DNA from 3 places in the Ruminococcus sp. AM42-11 genome. Region 2 is predicted to be linked to each of the others. Evidence: riboswitches for the same ligand, from Rfam matches in the RefSeq annotation. Region 2 holds a riboswitch; each other region holds the start of a gene.
What was found. Region 2 has a riboswitch for cyclic di-GMP ahead of DW904_RS16825 (helix-turn-helix transcriptional regulator). Riboswitches for the same ligand answer to the same signal wherever they lie in the genome.
Positions count from the first base shown of each region.

Region 1 (3,286 bases), on a different contig from region 2:
ATAAGTGAAACTGTCAGTAAATTGTCCTGAATAAAATCCTTCGCTGTAACTTTTCGTAAGGAAGCATTATACGAAACTACTGCACCTGAAAATTGAGTTGTAGGCATAGATGTCAGTGTTTTATTCAGAATGGACAAAAGAACCGGTTCTCCCTGCAGAATAGCAAATGGAACATCAGCTTCTTTTGTCAGGAAAACACTATGAAGCTTATTATTTTTCAAATAGTCTGAAACAGAACCTGAATTGCTTACAATACAATCCGTCTCCCCCTTCTGCATTGCTTTTACTGCTGCATCTGATGTTTCATATTCCACAACCTTCCATTGCGGATAATTGTATGAAAGATATGCTTTCAATGCAAAATCATCTTTTTCAACGGCAACTATATTCTCTTTATTTTCATCAAAAGAATCCTTTGCCGTAATTGCTGCCATATTGAGAGTCAACAGCGTATCCGACAAAGCAAATCCATTTGTTTCTGCAAAGTATGGATTCTGGTTTGCATGAAAAATCAGATCTATTTTTCCATCCTGCAATGCCTGAAGCAGTTCACTTCTTGTCTCATATCCATTTAATTCAAATTCCAGAGTCTGACCTTGCAGACAATTTTCTGCAAGATCCACATAATCTGTAATAACACCTGTCAGTTTACCTGTTGATGGATCTACACTGCTGATACCTCCATCCTGATTCAGATACCCTATCCGGATTGCACCATGCTGCCCGATCCACTCACTTTCTTCTTTTGAAAGAAACGAGCTGCTCTGTGCAGAAAGATAACGCCTGTAGAGATCATCTGTGTAAAATGGGTTGTCATCCTTGATTCTGCGCATAGCACTATCCAGTGCTTCTTTGATATCCGGACGTTCTGGATTTATAGCGAAATAGATTTCTGTCTCTCCAATACTTGTAAGCGGTGAAATATCCGATTCTTCCCAACGGGATTCTTCTACCGAAACGAAGCAGTCAATTTCATGTTTCGACAGTTTGTCCATAATTTCTGTGGTTGTAGAAACATTGATATGCTTCGTATGCAGACCATATTTTGATTCCCATTCATTAAGCACATCCTCCACTATATTATCTTTAGACACACCAATATTTTTTCCCTCAAAAGAATCCAAATTTCCTGCTGTAAGATCCATATTGGATGCATCCGTATAGATGTAATATTTCTCTTCCCCCATAGGCATATCGGAAAAAAGCATATTTTCAGCACGTTCGTCTGTATAGGAAATGTCACCAAGAATATCAATCTCTCCATTTTCCAACTGTGTAAAGCAGTTTTTCCAATCACTTGTTATGTATTTATATGTCCATCCTGCATAACCTGCAATATCTTGAAGATACTCATAACCATAGCCGCTTCTTTCTCCCTTTTCATTGACGGTATTATAAGTTTCTTCAAAAGATCCTACCCGGATAACATTGTCAGAGTTTTCTTTGGCAAATGTAGGAACGGATAAAACAATAAAACATATAATTGTGCAAAATATAATGTAACAAAATTTGAAATTCATTATATTCTGTACTAATTTGCACTTCTTCATCTTTCTCCCCTCCTCTAGGCTACAGTTGCTTGCTTCCAGATTTTAATTTTACATTCATTAATTGTCAATAACCTCCCCGCTATTTTTCCAAACAGCTTCTGTATTACTTATTCAAGTGCTCTACCATAAAAAAGCACTGCCAAACAGACAGTGCAACCTCATTTCATGCAACTGGCTGCCATTTTACAGGCCCTGTAGCTTTGCGTCCCAGACTTTCATCTGGTTTGCCGATTTCCTTATTATAGCTTTAATACTTATGCAAAAAAACTGATTTCATTATACTTTAATGCTCTAGTATACACAAGAAAACATTACCGTTTTAACGACAAAAATAAAAAAAGAACAGCCGATACATATACTCGAACTGTTCTTCTACTTCCGAAGACCACGCAGCATTGACATCACTGTTTCCTGCTCATTTGTACTCAGATTGTTCCATATCCTTAAAACTTCTTTCTGTTTTTCTGTCAGATTCTCTGAATTACCTTCCTGAAAAAACTGTGATAATGTCACGCCCAAAGCTGTACATATTTTTTCAAGTGTGATCAGCGACGGCAGGTTTTCCTGCGCCATGATTCTTCCCAGTGATGACTGGGAAATTCCAAATACACATAAGCATGATACAATAGAGGCATGCTGAAGGAGGATCTCATATGGCAAAGCAACATGACAAACAATTTAAACTTGATGCAGTCCAGTACTATCAGGATCACAAAAATCTCGGAATACGTGGATGTGCAGAAAATCTTGGCATCGGATACAGCACATTAACAAAATGGCTGAAAGACTTCCGGGAATCAGGTGATATTCCTGTTCGTGGTTCTGGTAATTATGCATCTGATGTTCTCACTATCGGAATCGTACTCTGTCTGTTCTACATAATCTGCGGAACAGTCTCATTTGTACGGATAAATAAACTGAGCCACGGCTGTTCCAACATGAAATCAGCCGTGGCCTTATTTATATCATTTCACTCTTTTTTGAAATAGAACAACACCACAGCAACAACTCAAATCGACTTAAAATTCCAGACTATTCGCATTCAGCAAGAAATACTTCATTCCCATGATGACAAAACCTTCATCATTTCTCCAAGGCTTTTTGCTGCCATTTACAATGACGATCTTCTTGAAAGAGTCCGGGATATTACGCAGAGAATTGAACTCCTGCGTCTGTTTTTCTTCCGAAGTCATGTCATATGCAACCTGGATATAGTATCTCTGGTTTCCTTGATTCACCACAAAGTCAACCTCCAACTGCTTGCGAACACGTTTGCCCTCTTTATCCTTATCGAAGATATCCACGACACCCACATCAACATTGTAGCCACGGATCAGCAGCTCGTTATAAACAATGTTCTCCATGATATGAGTAGGCTCCTGCTGTCTGAAATTCAGACGTGCATTTCTCAGTCCCAGATCAGTAAAGTAGTATTTCAGATTTGCACCGATATACTTTCTGCCCTTAATATCGTATCGGCTTGCCTTGGAAATCAAAAAGGCATCTGTCAAATGGTCGATATGCTTGGAGATGATTTTATTAGCATAAGTCATCTGGCGCTCACTGGCAAAGGTATTGGCAATCTTTGAAGGGTTGGTCGGTGCGCCGATTGCAGATGCAAGCACATCAACCAGAATCCCAATCTCATCCACGTTCTGAATCTTATTTCTTTCAATAACATCCTTCAGATAGACATTTGCAAAGATGTTCTTCAGATAGTCCGCTTTCTGTCGTTC
Region 1 is NZ_QUIO01000002.1:44,850-48,135, reverse strand. It holds gene DW904_RS01875 (transporter substrate-binding domain-containing protein) at 1-1,550, opposite strand, end outside; cyclic di-GMP riboswitch class I at 1,714-1,789, opposite strand; gene DW904_RS01870 (helix-turn-helix transcriptional regulator) at 1,923-2,210, opposite strand; gene DW904_RS23435 (helix-turn-helix domain-containing protein) at 2,204-2,539, shown strand; partial or broken gene DW904_RS01860 (ATP-binding protein) at 2,570-3,286, opposite strand, start outside.
Region 1: linked by a shared signal. The riboswitch ahead of DW904_RS01875 (transporter substrate-binding domain-containing protein) and the one ahead of DW904_RS16825 (helix-turn-helix transcriptional regulator) in region 2 are both predicted to bind cyclic di-GMP.

Region 2 (3,286 bases):
CTGGTATAGCCGGTCCATCTTCTTCACTTCTTCTGATTTTTCTACAAACCTGTCAAATACTGTGAAAATGAAGATATTCGTCATTAACAGAAGCGAAGCTCCTACCGGAACCATGACCCTGTTCATTCCTTCAAAAGAAGTGTGCGAATAAAACATACATCCTAACATAACGATCGTTGCGGTTGGCAGCATGAGCAGCACTGTAAATGTTTTATTTTCAATCGTCAGATAATCCCTTTTCCTTGTTACCTGATTAATGCATTTAATAAACAGAAATGTCATGGTACTCATCAGCAGGAGTGCTAATGTCTTTTCTGTTTCAGTCCTGAAGCCCTCGGACGCACCAGTCACGCCATATGCATTCGTAAGTGCCGCAAAGAGAAATTCGGGAATAATTGCCAGCACATAATAGCAGCATACCGTAACCAGCTTCTTCCATATATTTCCCCGGAACACAACCATAGACGCGATCATATAGATTACCGGAATCATTACCATATTAAGTATTGAGGATTCCAGGCGGTTGGTTCCGAACATTGCCAGTGCTGCGATACAATATACGAGAAATTTTTCCCAGAATCTTTCTCTTCTGTATGGGAGTATGTTCTTTTCCAAGTCCTCCAACAGATACATCTGAAGAAGACAAATCAAATAATCTCTTATTATCATACCATGCCGTTCCTTTCCCCAAGAAATGTTATCAGTGCGTCGGCAAACTGTCCTTTTCTCGACCTCGAAACATTCAACTGGATTCCAAACGGCAGCAACGCAACGTTCTTTTCCAATCCTTCCACTTTTGCCAAATTCACAATATAGCTGTTGTGTGCATACTCAAATCCCCTTCCGGCCAGACACTCATACAGATCACTTAAAGATTCCTTGCAATGCATCTCTTCTATCTTTCCCTGTCTGGCAATGTATATCGTACAGCCCCTTTTCGCCAGACAGATATATAAAATGTCTTCCGTATGGATGCGCATTATCCTTCCCGCCGATGTAACTGTCACGGAAGAATCTCCACAGCACAATTTCACTTTTAATAAAATCATAGGTATTTCCTTTTTCAGACTTCTGTCATGCAGATCCTTCATGATGTACCGGAACGGTTGTCCAACATTAATGCTGTCAGGAGTCAGTTCAAAACAGCCGGAGCAGAACACCAATATCGCTGCTTCATTATATTCCCTCAGCTTCAGTACTGTTTTATTTCCATCCAATCCAGGCATACGCATATCCATAAAAATCAGATCATGCAAAATATCCGCATCTTCCAATAATTCTTTTCCTGATTCATATTCATAAAACCGTATCTCATTCGAAGACAGAATCCCTTCCGTTTCTATGACCGTCTTTATTTTCTCCCTGTATTCTTTATCATCGTCGCAAATTGCTATTTTACACATATTCATCCTCCAGTGTTAGTTTCTTCTAACCCTCTCCCATAAAAAAACCATCTTGCAGAATCTGAATCCTAAGATTATTTGCCTGTTCCTATAACTCCGGTTCCAAATCTGCAAAGATGGGATCTTCAAAAAATTCCTGTATTGTAATATCCAATCCATCGCATATCTTTTTAATTGTAACTACGCCAGCATTCCTGCTTTGTCCATACAAAATATTTTTCAGTGTTGAAGGCGGGACGCCTGAGCGCACCGCCGCTTCATTCACTGTGATATCTTTCTGCTTAATCAGATCGTTTAACCGATATATGACCGCTGTTTTTATATCCACGGAATCAACCACCTTTTTTTCTTCTATTTTATATAAACCGTCTTTAAAAGGTCGCCCATATATAGTCTTTTTGATCTATGTATGATATTTTTTGACAGTTTTCCTGTTTTTAGAGAAATCTGCAAAAAACCTGTCTTTATCAGACGCAGAAAAGCCCCACGAGAACACATCCGGTCCTGCGCAGGGCTTTTCACTTATCATACTATTTTCCATATTTTTTATTTTCCAATGTGCCGGGCCGGAGCCTCCGTTCTTCTTTCCCACTGTTGCCAGTCATCGTTTTGCCTTTTTCATACTTTTATTTTTCTCATTCTTTCCTGATAAAATCATTATTGTTATGTCTATGAAATAACACCGTAAAAAAACACTGCCAAACAGACAGTGCACCTCATTTTATGCATCTGGCTGCCATTTTACAGGCCCTGTAGCTTTGCGTCCCAGACTTTCATCTGGTTTGCCGATTTCCTTATTATAGCTTTAATCTTATGCAAAAAATTGATTTTACTATACTTTAACGCTCAACTATACACAAGAAAAATTTATCGTTTTAACGCCCGAAAAACAAAAAAGAACAGCCGATACATATACCCGAACTGTTCTTCTACTTCCGAAGTCCACGCAGCATTGACATTACTGTTTCCTGCTCATTTGTACTCAGATCGTTCCATATCCCTAGAACTTCTTTCTGTTTTTCTGTCAGATTCTCTGAATTATCTTCCTGAAAAAACTACGATAATGTCACGCCCAAAGCTGTACATATTTTTCAAGTGTGATCAGCGACGGCAGGTTTTCCTGTGCCATGATTCTTCCCAGTGACGACTGGGAAATTCCCGACAGTTGCGATAATCTGCATTTACTGATATCACGCTTTTCACATAGAGATGTTATTTTATCCGCAATATACTTCTCTATCTACAAGTAACTATTCCTCATTTCCGCTATTACATGTTCTTATTGCACCTGTAATAGCAGAAAAATATTAGTTATCAACTTTGCAAGTATTCATTTCCACAATAGGAAGCATACACATAAAAAAATAAAGATACTTTCCTTTCCGCAAAAGTCATTTTCACTTATATCATTTTTATAATATCACAGCAAGTTACGTTTATCACATAAAAGTTTGAAGCATAATCATTCAAAACAAAAAGCCGAAAGCCACATTGTTATCTGTGACCTCCGACTCCATTCTATCTTATACTACACCATCCTTACACTCAAATCAGCTCCTCTCTCCGGCTCATCTTTTCCCTGTTTTTCCTGGATGATTCTCTTATTGATTTCCAAGCGTTCATGGATCGACGGTTTCTTCTCTTTTCCTGTTATTGCCTTTCTTTCAGCTTTCCCCGCATCCTTAACTGCTATATTTGCTTCACCGCCAGTTCTTGGCACAGCTTCTCTGCTCTCATTTTTCTCTACTACCTGCTGTTCTCGTCTCTCCTTCACACCTTTTTCTTCCAGGCTGCAAAAGCTCTGCAGATACGGCAGTACATGATTCTGCATATCTGTCAGATCTTCCATATACTTCTGATACTCTTCATTGCCTTTTCCTTGC
Region 2 is NZ_QUIO01000033.1:20,121-23,406, forward strand. It holds gene DW904_RS16815 (sensor histidine kinase) at 1-669, opposite strand, end outside; gene DW904_RS16820 (LytTR family DNA-binding domain-containing protein) at 666-1,403, opposite strand; gene DW904_RS16825 (helix-turn-helix transcriptional regulator) at 1,492-1,731, opposite strand; cyclic di-GMP riboswitch class I at 2,125-2,200, opposite strand; gene DW904_RS16840 (YodL domain-containing protein) at 2,932-3,286, opposite strand, start outside.

Region 3 (3,286 bases), on a different contig from region 2:
GAAACAGTCTGCTTTTTCATGAATGACCATATCTGCTGCATCGTCAAGCGAATCACAATCTATAAGCTTCCATTGGGGATAACTGAATGCAATATGCTGTTTTAAGGCATATTTTTCCCTGGGCACAGCTACAGTATACACCTTATTCTCATCAAATTTTTCCTCATCTGTTACCGCCATCAGGCTGTAGGTCCAGGCTGTGTTTGTAAGTGTATATCCGTTTTTTTCTGCAAAATATGGATTCCTGCCAGCATAAAAAATCATGTCAATCTCTCGTTCTTGTAAAGCCTGAAGCATTTCATCATAATCATCATATTCCTGTATATTAAATTCCAGTGTCTGATTTCCCAGACAGTCTTTGGCATAAGAGAAATATTCTGCCAGCATACCGGTAAGTTTTCCAGTCTCTTCGTCCAGAGAAAATACTGCCGCATCATTACTCAGAAATCCGATCCGGATACCATCATGTTCTTCCAACCAGGACTTTTCTCCGCCTGTAAGACTTTGACAATAATCAAGCGTAAAATACTTTTTATACAGATCCGCCTTGAAAAAAGGACTATCCTGATCCAGCTGACGCATAGCCCAGTCCAACTCTGTCTTGATATCGCTGCGCTCTTTATTTATTACAAAATATATGCCGGATTTACCAATCGTGGTAACGGATGATATTCCCTGTTCAGACCAGATGGATTCCTCCAGAGATACAAAACAATCGATTTCATGATTCGCTAATTTCTTTTCGACATCATCATTATTATTCACATTTACATGTTCTGTATGTATGCCATTCTTATTTTCCCATTCTGTCAGCATGATTTCAGGCTCAGTACCCATGAGCACACCTACACGTTTCCCATCCATAGATTTGAAATCAGACGTCCCAATATCCGTATCCGATAAATCAGCATAAAGGATATATTTTTCCTCACCCATGGGTTCATCCGGGAAAAGCATCTTCTGTGCACGTTCATCGGTGTAAGAAATATCGCCCATGATATCAATCTCACCATTTTCAAGCTTATCAAAACAGTTGGACCAGTCACATTTCACATGCTCAAATTTCCATCCGGTATAACCTGCCAGAGCCTGCATGAGCTCGTAGCCATAACCTCGTCTGACACCGTTTTTATCGACATAATTAAAGGTATCCTCAAATGAGCCGACACGGATGGTCTGTGGCTGTTTTTCATCATTATTCGTTTCAGCAGCCTGGCAGTGTACCGATAACATCATCCACATTCCCAGGACCACAAATATACATGCAAATAGTACGGCTGATTTTTTTCTACTTTTATCCATATTTTTTATTTCCTTCATCCGTTTGTGTTTTATGATGTTCCAAACACCAGGTCAAAAACAGCAAGTATTGTTTTTATATCAATCGGTTTTGCAATATGTGCATTCATCCCTGTTGCTGTGTACTGCTGCTGTGTAATTTCCATCATCTCTGCAATGCCCCGGGTGATAAAAACGCTGCCAAACAGGCAGCGCATCTCATTTCATGCAACTGGCTGCCATTTTACAGGCCCTGTAGCTTTGCGTCGCAGACTTTCATCTGTTTTGCCGATTTCCATATTAGAGCATTTAAAATTATACAAAAAAACTGATTTTATTATACTCCCTTGCTCCACTTTACACAAGAAAAACCTCACCGCTTTAACGCTTAAAAATAATTTGAAAACCTGCTAAAAAGTTGTTAACCGAACTTCTTAGCAGGTTTTTATTACTAATCTGTCAGATTATTTTGTAATGTACTGATCAATTCCTCTATAACGATTGGCTTGGATAAGAATCCATTCATACCGCATTCCAACGCTTTCTTTCTGTCCTCGTCAAAAGCATTGGCCGTCATGGCAAGGATGGTGATTCCTGCCAGTGCCGGATCCCTAAGGGCACGGATCTGCTTCGTGGCCTCATATCCGTTCATTACCGGCATCTGCACATCCATCAGCACCAGATCATAACCGCCCGGTTTCGACCTCTTGACCTTCTCTACTGCCTCTGCCCCATTTTCTGCAGTATCCACCAGGAAGCCATATTCATTAAGGATCTCCACCGCAATTTCACTGTTCAGCTCATTGTCTTCCACAAGCAGTATACATCTGCCTCTGAAATCTGAGCATGCCGCCGGAAGAACAGGCTTCTCCTGCTCAGCCTGATTCTGGCCAATGGCAGTCATCAGGGTATCTCTGATATCGGACATAAACAGAGGTTTCGCACAGAATGCAGTTACTCCTGCAGCCCTGGCTTCCACTTCGATGTCTGACCAGTCATAAGCAGTCAGAATAATGATCGGTGTATCGTCACCAAGACTGCGGATCTGTCTGGTGACCTCAATACCATTCATATCCGGCAGTCGCCAGTCGATGATATAAGCATGGAAGGCATCCCCAAGCTCCATAGACTGTCGTGCACGCAGAACAGCCTCCTTACCGGAAAGTGTCCATTCCGAACGCATTCCAACCCTCACAAGCATTTTTGTCACGCTGTCACAGGTATTAAAATCGTCATCTACAACCAGAGCCTTAAGACCTTCCAGCTCTATGATCTTCTCTATACGTTGGTGCTCAGGCTGAGTCCGGAATGGCAGTCGGACGATAAATTCGGTACCTTTCCCCTGCTCTGTCCGGACCTCAATGGTGCCGCCCATCATATCCACAATATTCTTGGTGATGGCCATACCAAGTCCTGTACCCTGAGTCCTGCTTACAGTGGAAGTCCGCTCCCTCTCAAAAGGAGAAAAGATCTTCTGTACAAATTCCTGACTCATACCGATTCCGTTATCCTTCACCCGGATCTCGTACAGTTCACTGCCTCTTTGGAGACCCGGATACTGTTTCAGCCGGACAGAAACGGTTCCGCCAGCAGGAGTAAACTTGATCGCATTGGACAAAAGATTCAGCAGCACCTGATTCAGTCGTGTCTTATCACAATAGACATCCTCATTTGTCACATCCATGGCATCCATATAAAGCTCCAGCTGTTTCGCATGGATCTGCCCGCTGATGATCGTCTTCAGATCATGAAGCACATCCGACAGACTGACCTCCGTTTCTTCCAGATGGATCTTTCCGCTCTCAATCCGGCTCATATCCAGGATATCATTGATCAGGGAAAGCAGATGGTTACTGGAGGAAAGGATCTTTCCCAGATAATCCCGAACCTTGTTTTATCATCAATATTGCTTACAGCCAGTGTGGTAAAGCCGATGATCGCATTCATTGGTGTCCGGATATCGTGAGACATGTTGGAAAGGAAGGTACTCTTGGCCCTGTTTGCTGTC
Region 3 is NZ_QUIO01000057.1:7,452-10,737, reverse strand. It holds gene DW904_RS20595 (transporter substrate-binding domain-containing protein) at 1-1,302, opposite strand, end outside; cyclic di-GMP riboswitch class I at 1,503-1,578, opposite strand; partial or broken gene DW904_RS20590 (response regulator) at 1,730-3,286, opposite strand, start outside.
Region 3: linked by a shared signal. The riboswitch ahead of DW904_RS20595 (transporter substrate-binding domain-containing protein) and the one ahead of DW904_RS16825 (helix-turn-helix transcriptional regulator) in region 2 are both predicted to bind cyclic di-GMP.